Stratiformator vulcanicus: one gene and its partners. The protein of the gene in region 3 binds, or shares a complex with, the protein of the main gene of each other region. Links are inferred from orthologs where the notes say so. Each region holds a gene or a part of one and is shown on either strand. Other genes may lie near its edges.

The links. The genes of interacting proteins can lie anywhere in the genome.
Region 1: the proteins of accD (region 3) and accC are in contact, whole or in part, in a solved structure (PDB 8UXZ), measured with the Escherichia coli proteins. The link is inferred for Stratiformator vulcanicus from one-to-one orthologs.
Region 2: the proteins of accD (region 3) and Pan189_RS17115 are in contact, whole or in part, in a solved structure (PDB 8UXZ), measured with the Escherichia coli proteins. The link is inferred for Stratiformator vulcanicus from one-to-one orthologs.

Annotation. Positions count from the first base shown.
Region 1 is NZ_CP036268.1:1,950,525-1,955,638, forward strand. What follows is about bases 1-2,846. They hold accC (acetyl-CoA carboxylase biotin carboxylase subunit), read right to left. Parts: upstream 2,170-2,846; coding sequence 832-2,169; downstream 1-831. Other genes in these bases: Pan189_RS07585 (hypothetical protein), read right to left, coding at 1-462; accB (acetyl-CoA carboxylase biotin carboxyl carrier protein), read right to left, coding at 2,230-2,730. In the rest of the region: Pan189_RS07600 (M24 family metallopeptidase), read right to left, coding at 2,852-3,985; nickel pincer cofactor biosynthesis protein LarB, read left to right, coding at 4,115-4,885; Pan189_RS07610 (M24 family metallopeptidase), read right to left, coding at 4,882-5,114. UniProt on the Escherichia coli protein: This protein is a component of the acetyl coenzyme A carboxylase complex; first, biotin carboxylase catalyzes the carboxylation of the carrier protein and then the transcarboxylase transfers the carboxyl group to form malonyl-CoA.
Region 2 is NZ_CP036268.1:4,297,311-4,302,381, reverse strand. Bases 2,269-5,071 are described here. They hold Pan189_RS17115 (acetyl-CoA carboxylase carboxyltransferase subunit alpha), read left to right. Parts: upstream 2,269-3,021; coding sequence 3,022-4,122; downstream 4,123-5,071. Other genes in these bases: Pan189_RS17105 (CvpA family protein), read right to left, coding at 4,632-5,071; Pan189_RS17110 (hypothetical protein), read left to right, coding at 4,164-4,613; Pan189_RS17120 (serine/threonine protein kinase), read left to right, coding at 2,269-2,843. In the rest of the region: Pan189_RS17125 (YiiX/YebB-like N1pC/P60 family cysteine hydrolase), read left to right, coding at 331-1,098; more of Pan189_RS17120, read left to right, coding at 1,422-2,268. UniProt on the Escherichia coli protein: Component of the acetyl coenzyme A carboxylase (ACC) complex. First, biotin carboxylase catalyzes the carboxylation of biotin on its carrier protein (BCCP) and then the CO(2) group is transferred by the carboxyltransferase to acetyl-CoA to form malonyl-CoA.
Region 3 is NZ_CP036268.1:2,724,030-2,731,492, forward strand. The notes cover bases 1,996-4,922. They hold accD (acetyl-CoA carboxylase, carboxyltransferase subunit beta), read left to right. Parts: upstream 1,996-2,983; coding sequence 2,984-3,862; downstream 3,863-4,922. Other genes in these bases: rpe (ribulose-phosphate 3-epimerase), read left to right, coding at 1,996-2,222; Pan189_RS10715 (histidine phosphatase family protein), read left to right, coding at 2,253-2,987; Pan189_RS10725 (serine/threonine protein kinase), read left to right, coding at 3,890-4,786; Pan189_RS10730 (ATP-dependent helicase), read left to right, coding at 4,786-4,922. Outside these bases: gap (type I glyceraldehyde-3-phosphate dehydrogenase), read left to right, coding at 220-1,239; more of rpe, read left to right, coding at 1,509-1,995; more of Pan189_RS10730, read left to right, coding at 4,923-6,777; tRNA (adenosine(37)-N6)-threonylcarbamoyltransferase complex dimerization subunit type 1 TsaB, read left to right, coding at 6,774-7,460.

The DNA.
Region 1 (5,114 bases), 780 kb from region 3 along the record:
GCTCACGAGAAGCCAGGCGACAAAACCGGCCCCGATCATGGCGAGAATCGTCCATCCTGCGGGACCGGCCGCGCTATACGCGCCCCAGGACACGAGATCGAACAGCCAACTCCGCTGCAGCCACGAATGCCCGTCGGCCGTCGCGGAAAAGGAGTCGACGCCGGTCGGCACCAGACCGTTGGATGCGAGTGTTTCACCGAACTTGGCGTGCCTCAATACGGCAGAATCCGCCACAGTCATCGAGGCACAGATGATCGCCAGCAAAACGAACAGCCAGCGCAATACGAAGTCATTCCGCTGGGCTTCTTCGGCCAGATATTCGGGCGTCAGATCGGCGTCATCGGGGAGGGTTTCCGTCGAGGCCGCTTCCGATGCCGAGTCGGCCCCGACCGTCGGTGCGTCTCCCCCCTTGGTCTCGTCCAGGTGCGGCGAGTGTTGCGGGTCGTCAGCGGAAGAAGTCACGTGGCACCACGAAATGAGCGGCAAAGATAGTTTCAGAAGTGGGTCGACGCCAACGATGCTAAGGCGGCTGACCGGAAGGGGTCAACTACCCGCTACTCAAGACGGTACAAGGGAGACCGATCACCGATGATACGCTTCGCCCCAACACGTGATACGGCAAACGAGCCTCCCGTGATGGGACTTATCTGATCGAAGCGGGAAGGCCGGCTCAGTTTCGAATGAAATCAATGATCTAATGAGCCGACTCACGAGTGGGAACAGAACCCGTTTTCGACTCGCCGAGGAACCGAAACCTCAGGGCTATTTCGAACGAGTTGACGCTCACGCGATGTGATCCCGCCGTCGCAAAGCGCACTTCTAAGGTCGCCCCTAAAACGTCCGTTCAACATATGTCGTGTCGACGTTGCCGTCGTTGAATGCGGCATCGTCGAAAATGCGGCGGAGTAGGGGAATTGTAGTCTTAATTCCCCCGACGTGCATCTCAGCGAGGGCACGTCGCATCGTCGCGAAGGCGTCTGCCCGTGTATCGCGATGGACGATCAGCTTCCCGATCATCGAATCATAATAGGGGCCGACGACGTAATCCTGATGCACGTGCGAGTCCCATCGAATTCCGCCGCCCCCTGGAATTCTAAGGTCCGTAATCCGACCCGGTGAAGGACGAAAATCATTGTCGGGGTCCTCGGCATTAATACGCACTTCAACCGCGGCGCCATTGACCTTAATATTTCGCTGCTTCAATTTGAGATGTTCGCCCGCGGCGACGCGGATCTGTTCCTTAATCAGGTCAACACCGGAAATCTCTTCGGATACCGGGTGCTCCACCTGAATGCGGGCATTCAATTCAATGAAATAAAACTTATGGTCTTTGTCGACGAGAAACTCACACGTGCCCGCGTTCGTATACCCGGCCGACTTCACAAGGCGCACCGCCGCCTTACACATCTCCTGTCGCACCGACAGCGGAAGATTCGGTGCGGGGCTTTCCTCGACCAGCTTTTGGTGACGCCGCTGGAGCGAGCAATCTCGCTCCCACAGGTGGACCACATTGCCATGAGTATCGGCCAGTACCTGTACTTCGACGTGCCGCGGACGCTCGACGTATTTTTCAATATAAACGCCGGCATTGCTGAAGGCTTTCTCGGCCTCTTGAGCGGCGGCTTTCAATCCCGCTTTGAGCGAAATGTCATTCCGGGCGACCCGCATTCCTTTTCCGCCGCCGCCGGCCGTTGCTTTAATTAAGACGGGGTAGCCGATTCGATTTGCGAGTTCGGCCGCTGAGGAATCGTCTGTAATCAAGCCCTCGCTACCGGGTACCGTCGGAACCTTTGCATCGGCGGCGATCCGGCGGGCGCTGTTCTTATCGCCCAGTTCCTCCATCGCTTTGTGCGGCGGACCGATAAACTCGATATTACAACTGCGACAGACCTCAGCAAAGTGGGCGTTTTCAGCCAGGAATCCGTAGCCGGGGTGGATCGCCTGAACGTTGCCGATCTCGGCCGCGCTAATGATCCGGTTGATCTGCAGATAGCTTTCCGAAGCGGGCGCATTACCGATGCAGTACGCCTCGTCGGCCAGCTTCAGATAATGAGCTCCGCGGTCGGCCTCGCTGAAGACGGCCACCGATTCAATACCGAGTTCACGGCAGGCACGGATCACTCGCAGAGCGATCTCGCCTCGATTCGCAATTAAGATACGCTGGAACATAGAAAGTCGGGCAGCTCGGTGACTCGAGGGCGCGATGATCTGACGAGATTCGCTCGCGTCTCAGGCGGATTCAATTCGGAACAGAGGCTGCCCGAAATCGATAGCGTCGCCGTTTTCGACAAGCACTTCGGCAATCGTACCGCGGATTTCAGCAGGAATCTGATTAAACACCTTCATCGCTTCGACAAGGCAGACGACCGTATCGGACTCGACTTTGGAACCGACTTTAACGAACGGAGGATCGTCCGGGCTCGGCGACGAGTAAAACGTGCCGACGGTCGGGCTTTTAATGTAAACACCGCCGTCGTCGGCCGCAGGTTTCGTTTCAGGCGAAGGTGCCGCACTCGTCACGGGCTGAGCAGCGGGCGGGGCTGGGGACTGTGCCGCCGGAGCGATGGCGGGCGGGACGTTGCCACCGACCGCGCCGCGCCGCAGACGCCACTGCACTTCCCCCTCACGAAGATTGACTTCGGAGACGTCGAACTTCTCCATTAATTCGAACAGCTTCTGCAACTGTTCGAGATCGAAATTGGCCTCTCCGGCCGGGGTCTTATCAGACATGGTGTCAGGTTCTCCGGTGCCTGCAGAGCCCTCTCTCGTCGTGTGGTCATTTTCCTGACGACGAGTGAGAAGCGTCGATAATCTTCCGATAGTTGTTTTGAGGATGATAGGTCGCGGGTATTTACCACGCGAGTTCGTGGAAGGTTCGGGGTAGGGAAGACAACACTTCGGCGCCACTTTCGGTCACGAGCACGTCCTCTTCGATTCGGATCCCGCCGAGGCCTTCGAGATAAATGCCGGGCTCGACTGTGACGACGTTCCCGATTTCAAGACAGCCCTCACCGAGCGGACTCAGTCGCGGTCCTTCATGAACTTCGAGTCCGATTCCGTGTCCAAGTCCGTGCCCAAATTTGTCTCCAAAACCGCCTTCCTCGATCACGTTACGGGCGATTCCGTCAATTTTCTTCAGTTCGGTCCCGGGCCGGATCGCCGTGATGGCCGCCTCGACGGCCTCCGACACAAGTTCCTGCGCCCGTTGAAGTTTGGGCGGGATCGTATCGGTGCGAGCGACGCGGGTCAAGTCACTGACATAGCCGTGCGGACCGACCACGCCCCAATCGAACAGGATCAACGGGTCGTCGCCGAGCTTGCGTCGTCCCGGCTGGTAATGGGGCAGGGCTGACCGATCCCCGACGCCGATAATCGGCTCGAACGACATGCCTTTGGCGCCTCGTCTTCGGGCGATGTATTCTAACTCTGCAAATGCTTCCAATTCGGTCGTCTCAGGGCCGACGCGCGTGAGCAATTCCGTGAATGCCGCTTCAGCAAGGCGGACAGCGTCGCGAATCTGCTCGACTTCACCGGCATCTTTGACCTGCCGAAGTGCTTCGACCTTGCCGCTCAACGGGGTGAGTTCACGCGACTCCAGACCATCGCGTAATGATTCCCACAGGGCGAAGTTGACCGATCCCGATTCAAACCCGATGCGATGACCCGGTTGTGACTGTAGGATGTCGACCGTCGCTTGGACCATCTTCTGCCCCGTCGACCGGATGAAGGCTTCCAAGTCAGCGCACTGTTCAGCGATCTGTGTCTCAAATCTCGCGTCGCTGATCAGGATCGTCTGGTCCGGCCCGACAAGCAGATAACTTGAGTCTCCGGTGAATCCGGTCAGATACGTGACGTTCGACGTGTTAGTGACGAGGAGGCAGTCCGCGTCGGTGGCGGCGAGTGTTTCGACGAGCTTCCGGCGACGGAGCTCGAACTCATTATTGTGGTCACCGCCGGGGATCGGGTGAGAGAGCTTCTCGGACATACCGTTGCCGCTTCATTCGTTCGGAGCAGTTCTCCCGTTAGCATATCGGGGTTTAATCAGAGTTCCCATACGACGAGACGACCGGTTCAGAAGCGCCGGCGTCTCTGTTTCGAAAGAAGTCGTCCGCTCATGCAGCCGAACGAGATCGAACGAGAATTGCAGCGGTTAATCGCCGGGGAAATCACTGCGGAGGATCTGTCGGCTCGGTTCACGCATTTCATGGAGCTAAAAACGTCGCGGACGTCGGATGCGTCGATCGATCTCGACCGGCCCCGTCGCTGCGGTTTTCCGGAAGTCGTGTTTTGCGAAGGCAAATCGGCCGCGAGCGTGGTCGAGATATTTGGGACGCTTTCGGAATCGGGCCACTCTGCGTTTGGCACCCGAGCCTCGACCGAGCAAGCGGAGGCTGTGCGGTCGCGATATCCGAGCGTCGTCGAAAACCGCGTCGCGCGGACTTTGAGAGTTCCCGCCGAATCAAATACGCAGCCGGAGATTCGTGGGCGAGTCGCCGTTGTGACTGCCGGTACGACTGATCTCCCCGTGGCCGAAGAGGCGGCGGAGACCCTTCGCTGGATGGAGGTCGGCGTCACAACCGTGGTCGATGTGGGCGTTGCCGGGCCTCATCGATTGCCGGAGCGGCTTGGGGAAATCGCGGGAGCCGATGCCGTAGTCGTTGCGGCGGGGATGGAAGGCGCCCTGCCCAGTGTTGTGGGCGGGCATGTCGCCTGTCCGGTCATTGCGGTGCCGACCAGCGTTGGCTACGGGGCCAGTCTCGGCGGCGTTGCGGCACTGCTCAGCATGCTCAACAGTTGCGCGGCCAACGTGACGGTTGTGAATATCGACGCCGGATTCAAAGCGGGTTACATCGCCGGTCTGATCGCGCGGAAGAATACGGCTTAAGCTCGAATCTGTTCGATGACCGCTTGTGTTCCGCCCCCGGTAATGCGGACGGCCCCGTCCCCGTCGATCAGGACATTGATCTCGCTGCGGACGCCGAAGTCATCGAGATAGATGCCGGGTTCGATCGAAAAGAGCGTGCGGGGCAAAACACGCCTCGTATCGTGTGTCTCGAGGTCATCCATGTGCGTTCCGTTGCCGTGGGTCTCGCGGCCGATGCTGTGCCCCGTCC
Region 2 (5,071 bases), 1.6 Mb from region 3 along the record:
CGGGCGAAGTATGGAAGATATTCGACCAGCTTCCGTTCGCATGAAGTCGGGTCCCGCGCGGTCGAACTTGGCCCAGCGCCACGTTGTACTCATACGCTGGATTCGACTGACAAATATCATCGACTCGCGAAGGTTCGAGGCTTACTATTCCGACCCGCGGAGAATTGGAGGGGGAGTGTCGACCAGAAAGCAGGCCCGGCGCAACTCACCTTTCAGTTTGTGAAAGGGAATAATCCGCCTGTCGCCACGACGCGTTCGTGACATCGAGAAAGCATTCTGGAGAACGTAAGGATGCCATCGGGGTCGGCGAGGCAAAGTAAGGAGGAGCAGATGCGAAAAAGTGAATTCCTCAGCGGTGTGATTGCCGCCTCACTTGGAATCGTGATCTCGGTCGGCGGAATACAGACCGCCGCGGCCCACGATTCATCGCTCAACGCGACGGTGCAGCACGACGAGATCACGCCGCACGTCGTGTCTTCGACCGAACTCGCAGACAGTATCGAAAGTGAGCCCCGCACCGGCACCTTGATATTCACCCAAGGCGATTGTCTGGCCGTGAAGGTGTTCTCGGCCAGTTCCTTCACCCATGTGGCGGGTCTGGTCGTCGGTGATGACGGCGAGGTTTTAGTCTACGAAAGTCAGAACGGTGTCGGTGTTCGCAAAATGCCGTTGCGAGCTTACCTGCGAATCCAGGAGGGCTGCGATTTGTCGATCTGCCGTCCCGCGCGTGTCATGGACGTCAAGCAGCGGGTCGAGTTTGTCGAGCATCTGGAATCGCAACTCGGCCGACCTTATCTCGTTCGACACCATCTAACGGGGAATCGAGCGCACGGCATTCATTGCGCCGAGTACATGACCGACGCGTTGATGTCTGCGAAACTGCTGCACGCTCGGAAGCCGCCCAAGGTGTCGCCGGCAAGCCTGAGGCAGGGGGCGATTGAAACCGGACTCTACGACGCGGCGCAAAGCGTGTTCGTGTCCGAGATCGAACCGGTGGCGGTGGAAGGTCAAAATTGGTGCGACCAAATGTGGCTCGACACCGTCGTCTGCACGAAAAACTGCTGGAAAACAATTCGCTCCTGCGTGCTGTGCAAATGAGCGGAGCGAGGCCGCGACATCTACTCCGTTGTTCGGTACGGTGTTGATCGAGGCGTATCGTTCGCGTTTGATCCACACAAGGATCGACGCGTTTTTGAAGCAGTTTCGAACCCGGCGCATGGGTGACTTTCTCCGCATCGCCGTACAGCTTCGGTCGAGCTGATCGGTGCTCTACGTAGCCGATCGCAAGAGAGCTATGTGCGACCAATTCACGGTTCTTGATGGGTTACCCTTCATCAGGGTCGGGTGGCGACGTATAGTAAGTAGAACTCCGTCCCATCTTCTGATCATCTCTATCTCACTTCGGATTTAGCGAGGATATCGTGGCTGAAAGCGAAAGCTTGACGAAGATCGATGACTACGACGTCGTCGGCCAGCTTGCCAAAAGTGCCGTCTCCGAACTCTACGAAGTCCGTGAGGGCACGAAGACCTATGTCATCAAGCGCCTGACGACTGAGGCCGCGAAGAAGTCGGATGTCGTCGCGATGCTGAAGCAGGAGGTGAAGGTCTCGCAGTCGATGGAGCACCCGAACCTCGTGCGCGCTCACAAGTTCGTCAAGACTAAGGAGCACGTCTACGCCGTGATGGACTTGTTTCGCGCTCCGTCGCTGAAAATCGCGGTGCAGGGGGATGTTCTTGAACTTCACCCGCGATTCGATCGGCTGTGCGAGCAGTTGTTTCCCGCCTTGGGCTACGTGCATAGCAAGGGTTGGATCCACAACGATATCAAGCCGGACAACATCCTGTTCTCCAAAGCGGGCGAGTTAAGACTGGTCGACTTCTCACTGGCGATGAAAAAAGCGAGTGGCGTCGGAGCATTGTTCGCCGGAAAGCTCAAAGCAATCCGTGGAACGCGGACATATATCGCACCGGAGACGATTCGTAAAGAATATCCGAACCCGCAGACCGACATCTACAGCCTCGGCGTATTGCTGTACGAATTGCTGACCGGCCAGGTCCCGTTCACGGCCGACAATCCGAATGAGTTATTGAAAAAGCATCTGGCCTCAGCTCCGCCGATGGCCTCGCAATTCAACAGCAACGTGACCGGTGACGTCGACCGTTACCTCGTCAAGATGATGGCGAAGAAGCGGGATCACCGTCCGCGTGATATGGATGAAGTCGCTTCAGAATTCCGCTCCATGAAGGTCTTCCTGCAGGACCCGACGGAACTGATCGCCGAGCGGGACAAGAAAGACGCCAAGGATGCCGAAGGTGGAGAGAACCTGGGCGTTCGTCTCGACAGCCGAACCGACGCCGCCCGAGGCGGAAAGAATGCGCCACCTTCGGCCCGGGCCAAGTCGAAGCCGAAACCCCGACCGGTTCCTCCTCCGGCGGCTCCACCGACACCTCCGGCGGTCGCCAGTCAGCCACCCGCTCCCGCACCAGCGCAACCGACGGCTCCGCCGCCTGCCGCACCACCTCAGGCGGCCCCGGCGGCGCAGCAGCAACAACCGGCTCCCGCGCCACCGGTCGCGCCCGCGGCGTCGGCCCAACCACCGGCGGCTCCGCCTGCTCCGCAGAGTCCTCCGGCCCAGCAATCGGCGCCGCCACCTCAGTCACCACCGCAGCCACAAACGCAATCAAAACCGGCAGCCGAGCAGCCGTCGCATACGGTTCACATTCCAGGCCAGGGGCATGTTTCGCCTGGGCGGGGGCAGATTCCGCAAGAGGTTCACCCCAGCCGCGGCGAGGAAGCCGAGGAAGATTTGCCGGTGATGGACGAACTGCCCGAAGTACTTTAGGGGCGGTCGACACTCGGGCCGACGCGGTGTTGCGGTTGATTCGGATCACTGACGCGTGGTTTACTATAGCGTAGTCCGATCGCCCGATCGCCGACCGTGGTTTCTGCGAAACGGGCGGCTCCTTCCGAAGCCGATCGCGCATCGGTGAAGGTCACGAAGACCGATCGCACCGCCCGTCATGAGCGCCATCCCACATCTTCCGTTCGAACGCGACGTTCATCAGCTCGAATTGCAGCTCGCCGAACTCGAGCAGCAGCCGAAGCCCTCGTCGAACATCAAGCAGGCGATCCGCAATCTCCGCGTCGAGATCAAGCGGAAGCGCCGCGAGATCTTCAAGAACCTCGACGCGTGGCAGATCGTCAAGGTCGCTCGCCACGAAGAACGCCCTCAGACCGCCGACTACATCGAGTTGCTGTTCGACGAATTCGTCGAGCTGCACGGCGACAAGGGCTTCGGCGACGATCGCGCGATCGTCACCGCGTTGGCGAAGATCGACGGCCGCAAGTTGATGTTCGTCGGCCAGAAAAAGGGACGCAATCTGAAGGAGCGAAACGAGTGCAACTACGGCTGCGCTCATCCGGAAGGATATCGCAAGGCGATCGCGAAGATGAAGCTCGCCGAAAAGTACGGCCTGCCGATCGTCACGTTCATCGATACCCCGGGAGCCTTTCCGGGGATCGAAGCCGAGGAGCGCGGCCAAGCCTATACGATCGCGCTGAACCTCCGCGAGATGGCCCAGCTCAAAGTGCCGATCGTCTGCATCGTGATCGGCGAAGGTGGCTCCGGCGGGGCACTCGGGATCGGGATCGGCGACCACGTCGCGATGCTCGAATTCAGCTACTACTCGGTCATCAGTCCCGAGGGCTGTGCGGGCATCCTTTGGAAGCACGTTCGGCACGCCGACAAGGCCGCCGTCGCGCTCAAATTTACGAGCAAGGATCTTAAGCGTTTGAAGGTCGTCGATGAGGTCATCGAAGAGCCTCTCGGCGGAGCGCACCGTGACCATCGCGCGACGGCCGATGCGCTGACCGCCTCGATCATTTCGGCGCTCGATAATCTCGCATCGATAGAGGGGGATGACCTCGTCGATCGACGCTACGATCGCTTCCGCCGGATGGGTGTGTTTGAAGAACGGGCGACCTCCGAGATCGCTGCTGCGGGCGATGCTTCGGCCGCCGACGAAGCGGGCGAGGCTGCTACGGACACTTCGCCTTCCAACGGTTCGTCGTCCACGTCTGACAAGGCGACCGAACCGGCCTCCGCGAGCAGCACGACGTAGAGCAGGCCCACCCGTTCGAGGGGCCGCTCCAACGTCCGATAATGCCCCTTATGTTCAACTCGCGGGTCAAAAAGGCAGGAAATACTGCGATTTCCGGTTCGGCCCGTTTGGCAGCCCGGTCCCCTGAACCGGCTGCGGGCGAAGCTTCGGAGGCGGACTTCGGGACGCCGATCGATCCTTCGCGAAGCACCGAATTCCGATGCGATGAGGCGACGCATATGGCGAGGACGTACGGGTTCATCCTGACGCTGCGAGGCGTCGATACCTCCTCCCCGGCGTTCGTTGATGCCGTGTTCGAAGCCGGGGGCGACGATGCTTCTGTCGGGGGCGGATTCCGTCGCGAGGAGGTCGCATTCGATCGCGACGCGGAGTCTTTCGATGAAGCCGTTCGATCAGCGATCGCGTGCCTGAGAACCGCGGCGCCGACGACCGAGGTTATTGGAATCGAGGTGGACGATCCGGCCGATCTTGCGCAATTGCTGCCGGCCTGAGTGCGCCCGATTTTTGAATTAAGTGCGGCGCTTCCGCTTCCCATCGGCGACCTTCGGCGAGGCCGACTCCACTGCCCTGCCGTGACGGGTGATCCGGGCTTCCAACGGCGTCGCCAAATCGGTTCCCGGATCGGGATCGGGGCGGATGTCGAGCAAGTCCGATTTCCAGTCCTTCAGCACCGTCTGCGCGACCGACGGATCGACGCCAGAGAATCGCTGCTGCGCTTCGTTGATGATCGAGTCTCGAATCTTCGGACTGTCGGAATAGACCGCCGCAATTTCGCCGAGCAGCTTTCGGTTTTGCTCGGCGATCGAGGCAGAGTTCGGCTTCGCCGGCGGAGCGACCGATTCCGACACCCCTGCCCACGCGCGGAAGATCGACTCGACCGAGCCGACGTTCGCCGGCGTCGCACGAAGGTCCCGGACGAGTCGCTCACGTTCCGTCGGAGCGCTGCGTG
Region 3 (7,463 bases):
TTTCTGATGTCATACTCAATGCTGTCAGAGGACGTCGGCCCGAAAAGCATCAGTAAATTCGGATTTGTGGATACGTGGTGACCTCACCCCCCGATTCTTGTTCCGCTCTCCGAACGCCATTAGACTCGCACTTGCCCCGGCGATTCTTCCGGGGCCTTGCGGTGCGGGGTTTGTTTCCCGTTACCGGTTTAGTCAGGTCAACGGGGACGGGAGATTCCAGTGGCGGTAAAAGTCGGCATCAACGGATTCGGGCGAATCGGTCGTATCACCTTTCGGGCCATGGCACTGCGTCCGGACGAATTTGAGATCGTTGGTATCAATGATTTGGGCGATCCGAAGTTATTGGGCATGTTGCTGAAGTACGACAGCGTGCAGGGACGATTCCCCGGCACCGTGTCGGTCGAAGGCGACACGCTGATCGTCAATGACGAGCCGATCAAAATTTATTCAGAGCGTAACCCCGCCGAACTCCCTTGGGGTGAGCTCGGATGCGACGTTGCTTTGGAATCAACCGGTATTTTCACGTCGCGGGCGACCGACGCCAAACCGGGCTACGATAGCCACCTCAAAGCGGGCGCCCGCAAGGTTGTGCTTTCCGCCCCGGCGAAAGATGAAGTCGATCTGACCGTCGTGGCTGGCGTGAATGACTCGGAGCTGACCGCAGATCACAAGTGCATCTCGAACGCGAGTTGCACAACCAACTGTCTGGCTCCGATGGTGAAGGTGCTCAACGAAAACTTCGGTTTGGAAGAAGGTCTGATGACCACCATCCACGCTTACACCAACGACCAGCAGGTGCTCGACCTGTTGCACAGCGACCCGCACCGGGCCCGGGCCGCGGCACTGAACATCATCCCGACGACAACCGGGGCGGCCAAAGCGGTCGGTAAGGTTTACCCGGCGGTGAAAGGCAAGCTGACCGGCCTGGCCCTTCGCGTGCCGGTACCGGCGGGAAGCATCACGGACCTTACCGCGACTTTGGGGAAAGACGTCTCTGTCGATGAGATTAACGCCGCCATGAAGTCGGCCGCTGAAGGGCCGCTCAAAGGCATCATGGAGTACACCGAGGACCCGATCGTCTCGAGCGACATCGTGGGCAATCCGCACAGCGTCATCTTCGACGGCGAATGGACGACCCGCATCGGATCGCGGATGGTCAAGGTCATGGGCTGGTACGACAACGAATTCGGCTACTCGAACCGAACCGCCGACCTGATCGCTAAACTCGCCTCGCTGTAGCGATTCGTGACGAACATGAACTGTGCCCCGCTTCGTCGCGATCAGCGATCGAGGCGGGGAAGTTCATTTTCGGCGAAGGCTGAGACGTTGGCTTGCGGTAATAATTGCGTGACGGGTCGTCGCGTTTGACGTCGGCTATTCGACATCGGCTAGACGAATGACGATCGATCGGTGACAATTGACCGATGGATCAGAATCGTATCGGTCCTGCAATACCTCTGTCGCACTTTGAAGGTCAAGCCGGGGATTCCCGAATCGATCCGAGCTGTATGGAACGCAACGAGACAATTCGCCGCTTGAAGCCCGGTCGCCCTGTCATGGGGCCGTCGATGCTGAAATGTGATTTCGGCAATCTTGCCGAAGAGATCAGTCGACTCGAAGATGCCGGCGCGGAGGTGCTGCATCTCGACGTGATGGACGGACATTTCGTCCCGAATCTGTCCTACGGCCCAATGGTGATCGAGCGGATTCGTGAGCGGACCGACCTGCCACTCGATGCCCACCTGATGATTTCCGAGCCGAGTCGCTGGTGGAAGGAATATGCGGATGCGGGTTGCGATGCGATCACTTTTCACATCGAAGCCGAACCCGATCCAACGGCCAACTTGGCCGCGATTCGCGATGCAGGACTTACGGCTGGCCTGGCAATCAATCCGCCCACTTCATTTGATCGAATAGAGCCGTTTGTCGACGCGGCGGATCTCGTTCTGGTAATGAGTGTGAATCCGGGATTCGGAGGCCAGAAATTCATGCCGCAGGTGCTGCCCAAAGTCAGCCGACTTCGTCAGATGGCTGGCGACCGCCTGATTATCTCGATCGACGGCGGAATCGGGACCGAGACAATCAGCAGCGCCGCTTCGGCGGGAGCAGAGCTTTTTGTGGCAGGCAGTTCGATCTTCGATGCAGATGATTACGGTGCGGCGATCAAGGCGTTGACGCATCAAGCCGACATCGCCGAAACAAGTGCAGCCGACGGTCAATGAGACCGATCTGCCGAGCATGAGACGGACCCCATGTGCCAACACTTAGTTTTAATTCGCCCTCCCGCGACTGACTTTGATGATCAGAATCGGATTCAGGGTCGTCTCGATCTTCCGCTGAGCGATCACGGATCAGCGTCTGTGATGGACTGCGTCGAAGCGCTGCGAGATGCGAACCTGAACATGATTCTGTGCGACCCCGGGGAACCCGCCTTCAGCACGGCCCAAGAGATTGGTGACGAACTTGACGTGCCGGTCAAGGCGAAGGAGGAGCTGCGTAATCTCGATCAGGGCTTATGGCAGGGATTGAAGCTCGAAGAGATTCGAAAGAAATACCCGAAGCTGATCCGCCAATGGCAGGAGTCTCCCGAAGCCGTCTGCCCGCCTCAGGGTGAACCCGTCGGAGACGCACTGGAGCGTGTGCGCAAGGTCCTCAAGCGGCCGCTGAAAAAGAGTGGTCGGATCGGCATCGTCGCCGCCGAGCCGCTCGCCTCGTTGATTGCCAGTGTGGCCTGCGGCACAGAGATCGAATTTCGCGGTCCTGTTTGCAGCAGTACCGGCTCGCCGGTTGAACCACTATTTTTGAATGGCCATTCGACGAAACGGCCTGCCGAGCCGGCGGTCGCTGTGGCGAGCCAAGCCGTCCTGACGTCGAACGGTGAACCGCACTCAGATGGCGGCGGCGGTCACGAAGAATCCCGATTCGACGGATCGACTGAGGGGCATCGATTAGCGGAAATGATGCCGGCGGAGGATGATGCGAAATGAGTAACGACGCAGCAGTTCCCAATGGTGCGAGTTCGGCGGCAACAGCGAGTGCGCCGAATCGTCAGAGCGACCGTCCGAAAAAACGCGGCGTCCCCGAAGGCCTGTGGGTCAAGTGTCCGGCCTGCGGGGCCACTGTTTTCCGCAAGCTGATTGACCGACAGTCGGGTCTGTGCCCTGAATGCGGACATCATTTTTACGTTTCCGCTGCCGAACGAATCCGTCAACTATTCGACGAAGACAGCTTCGAGGAATGGTTTACGGAATTGCGGCCACTCGATCCTCTCGAGTTCTCTGACAAGCGGCCTTATGCGGACCGGCTGGTCGAAGAGCAGGCGAAGACTGGTTTATCCGAGGCATGTGTCGCCGGGAAAGGTTATATGCGCGGCCGACCGGTTATCTTTGCCATGACCGACTCTGCTTTCATCATGGGGAGCATGGGTTCGGTCGTGGGCGAAAAGCTGACCCGTTCGATCGAGAAGGCGACGGAGTTGAGGCTGCCACTGGTCATCTTGAGCGGCTCCGGCGGTGGCGCAAGAATGCATGAGGGCATTCTGTCGCTAATGCAAATGGGCAAGGTGTCTGCGGCATTGGCGCGATTTCATGCGGCAGGTGGGTTATTCATTTCGATTTTGACTAACCCGACTATGGGCGGCGTTGCGGCGAGCTTTGCGTCGCTCGGAGACATTATTATCGCTGAGCCCAAAGCGCTCGTCGGTTTCGCGGGGCCTCGCGTGGTCCAGGCAACCGTGAAGGTTCAATTGCCACCCGGGTTTCAGACCAGCGAGTTTCTGCTCGAGCACGGATTTATCGATCGAATTGTCCCCCGGCCGGAACTTCGGACCGAGGTAGCGCGGCTGGTCGACTATTGCGGCTGACCGAAATCTCACTTCGACCTCCTTCCCATGTCTTTTCTAAAACGCCTGTTCGGAAAGAGACCAAAGCGGGTCAATATTAAGCGCCGATTCGATCTCATCGGGCCGATCGGGCAGGGGAGCATGTCGAAAGTCTGGAAAGCTTTCGACAACGAAGTTGGCCGACAGGCTGCCCTCAAAATCCTCGATCGCGAAAAGACGGATCGCTTCGAAGCTCGGTTTGAGCGGCGAGAAAAACCGAGCGAAGGCGAAATTGCGGTATCTCTGTCGCACCCTTTCGTCGTTCGCACTTACGAGCACGGGCTCACCAAGGATGGGGAGGCATTTCTCGCTATGGAATATCTCGAAGGAACGACGTTAGCCGCGCGGGTCGGTGCGGAATCTGAGCCCGATCCGGGCGAGCGCTGCCGATGGTTCATCGAACTCGGACGTGCAATCGAATATCTTCATTCCTGCCGGTACCTGCATCGCGATATCAGCCCTCGAAACTCTTTCATCACTGTCAACGGGCGCATCAAATTACTTGATTTCGGACTGACGATCCCTCTGCAGAAAGAGTTCTGTCGACCGGGTAATCGGACCGGAACTGCCAACTACATGGCTCCTGAACTGATTCGACGTCAACAAACCGACGAACGCGTCGATGTGTTTGCCTACTCGGTGACCTGTTTCGAATTGGCGACGGGGCAGCGTCCCTGGCAACCGGCGAAATCGCTTGATGCCATGATGCATCACATGAATACTCCGCCGAAGTCGATGGTCGAACTGGCGCCAAAGTTTGGAACTGAAGTCGCGGATGTGATCATGCAGGGCATGGCCACCGACCGCGATCGGCGATGGCCATCAATGACTCGCATGTTGACCGCGTTGGATCAGGCGCGTCCGAAAGAAAGTTCTCCGCCGACCGCGTGCGCCGGGTCGAAATGATGTCACGCGTCGATGTGATTTTATCCGGACTGAACGCAGCTCAGGCCGATGCGGTTCAGTATCTTGACGGACCGTTGCTGGTCTTGGCGGGGGCGGGAACCGGTAAGACCCGTGTGATCACGAGCCGAATGGCTGAAATGGTGCGGCGGGGCACATCCCCGGAACGCATTCTTTCGGTCACCTTCACGAACAAGGCGGCCAAGGAGATGCGGGAGCGAGCCGTCGCTTTGATGGGACGGTCGAAGTCGAAGCCGCTCGTCTCAACGTTTCACGCTTATTGCGTTCGTGTTCTCCGCGAGGAAATCGAACGGCTCGGCTATCCCAAGACCTTCGCAATCTATGATCGTGGCGATCAGGAAACGGCTGCGCGGGCGGCGCTGCGCGAGGTCCGACTGACCGACAAAGCCATGAAGCCGGCCGATTTGCTCAGCCGAATCAGCCGCTGGAAGATGAACGGTGTCTCTCCCGACGAAGCGACGGAGAACACCGAAGATGATCTCGATCTGCTCTCGGCGATCGCGTACCGACGTTATCAGGGCATTCTCAAGACATCGGGCGGCGTCGACTTCGATGACCTGCTATTGCTGACTGTGCGATTAATGGAAACCGATCCTGAAGTCCGTGCCCGGCAGCAGACGCGATTCGATTTCGTGCAAATTGACGAATACCAGGACACCAACGGGGTGCAGTTTCGTTTAGTCCAGTCCCTCGTCGAGCATCACCAACAGCTTTGTGTCGTCGGTGATGACGACCAATCGATTTACGGCTGGCGGGGCGCCGAGGTCACGCACATTCTGAATTTCGGCCGGCACTTTCCGAGTGCGAAGGTCATCCGGCTCGAAGACAACTATCGATGCAAAATCGATATTCTCGACCTCGCAAACGAACTTGTTCGGCACAATCGCGACCGGCACCCGAAGAAACTCAGAGCGGGCCGAAGCGGCTCTGCCGACGTCAAATTCCTGGAATTCGACGACGAGACCGAAGAAGCTCGGCAGTTGGCGTTCGAACTTGATTATCTCATCAATCAGACCGGAGTTCCGCCGTCCGACATTGCGGTACTGTTTCGCACCAACGAACAACCACGCGTGATCGAATCGGAATTTCGCCGTAAGCGGCTGCCGTATTTATTGCTCGGCGGGCAATCATTTTTTGATCGCAAAGAAATTCGCGACCTGCTCGGGTATTTGCGCGTTGTGATCAACCCGCAAGACCGGCAGGCGCTGGCGCGGATCATCAACACCCCCGCCCGTGGGATCGGTCGGACGACGGTGGAGAAGGTTGTCGACGCGGCGGTGAAAACGAAAGTCGACTTCTGGTCAGCGGCTGAACAACTCGCAGTGCAGGGCGTTCTGGGTCCCAAGCCGATCAATGCCATTCGCGGATTGCGATCGCTCGTCAAGAAGTATCGCGACCGTTTTCAAGCTCAACCCGCTCGCTTGCACGACGCGATGTCGGAATTGATCGACGAAATCGAATATCGGGCGGAGATCGAACGCCTCTACAGCGAACCGACGCAACAGCTCGGCCGCGCCGCGGCCCTCGATCAACTACTCGAAACAATGCGCGAATACGCGGCCGCGGCGAAACGGCCCTCGCTCGGCGGATTTCTCGAAGAGACGTCACTCGACGGACGGGACTTCGCGACCGAGGAAAAATCGGGGCGTGACGCGAACTCCATCCGATTGATGACGCTGCACAGCGCGAAGGGATTGGAATTTCCGCGGGTGTATCTTGTCGGAATGGAGGAAGGTCTGCTGCCGCATCGCCGCAGTCTCGACATCGGTGGCGCCGCGATTGAAGAGGAGCGGCGGCTCGCCTACGTCGGCATCACTCGCGCGATGAACTCCCTGACGCTCAGCCGTGCCCTTGCGCGTCGGAAATGGGGCAAATTACGCCCGACGATTCCGTCACGTTTTCTTGCCGAGATGCGGTCCGAATTGGCGATCGAAGGGAATCCCGATGCCGGTGCAAAGGAGCTCGCCTCGTGATCGTCCTGGGCATTGAAACTTCGGTCCGTCCCGGGTCACTCGCCTTGATGAGCGACGGGCAACTACTTGAAGAGCGGTTGATCGAACGCGAAGGTCGGCGTCAGGCCCAAGCCATTGTGAGCGAGGCCAAGGCTTTGACTCTGGCGCACGGGTATTCGCTCAACGAGGTCGGGTTGATCGGCGTCAGCCACGGTCCCGGGAGTTTTACCGGTCTGCGCGTCGGAATCACATTTGCGAAAACACTCGCCTATGCGATCGGTTGCCGCCTCGTCGCCGTCGCAACGCCGGAGGTCATCGCCCATCAGTCGAGATGCGACGAGACTCAGTGTGTGGTCATGATTGATGCCCAACGGGGCGACGTGTTTGCTCAACGCTTCGAAAAAATCGATTCGATGTGGAGAGCGACATCGCCAATGCGGGTTTTATCTGCGAATCAAGTGCTGTCGGATGTCGCTGAAGACGGCGGTTCAATCCTGCTGACTGGACCGGGTCGTCCTCGAGGTGACGCCACGAAACCGGACACAGGGTTCCAAGTTGCGGACGACGTACAGGCGGTTCCGATGGCCGCGACCGTCGCTCGACTATCGATCGACACGCAGAGAAATTGCGACGCCTGTGACCCGTTCGAACTCGAACCGCTGTATGTGCGTGTCAGTGCGGCCGAGGAAAAAAATCCTGCTTGAAGT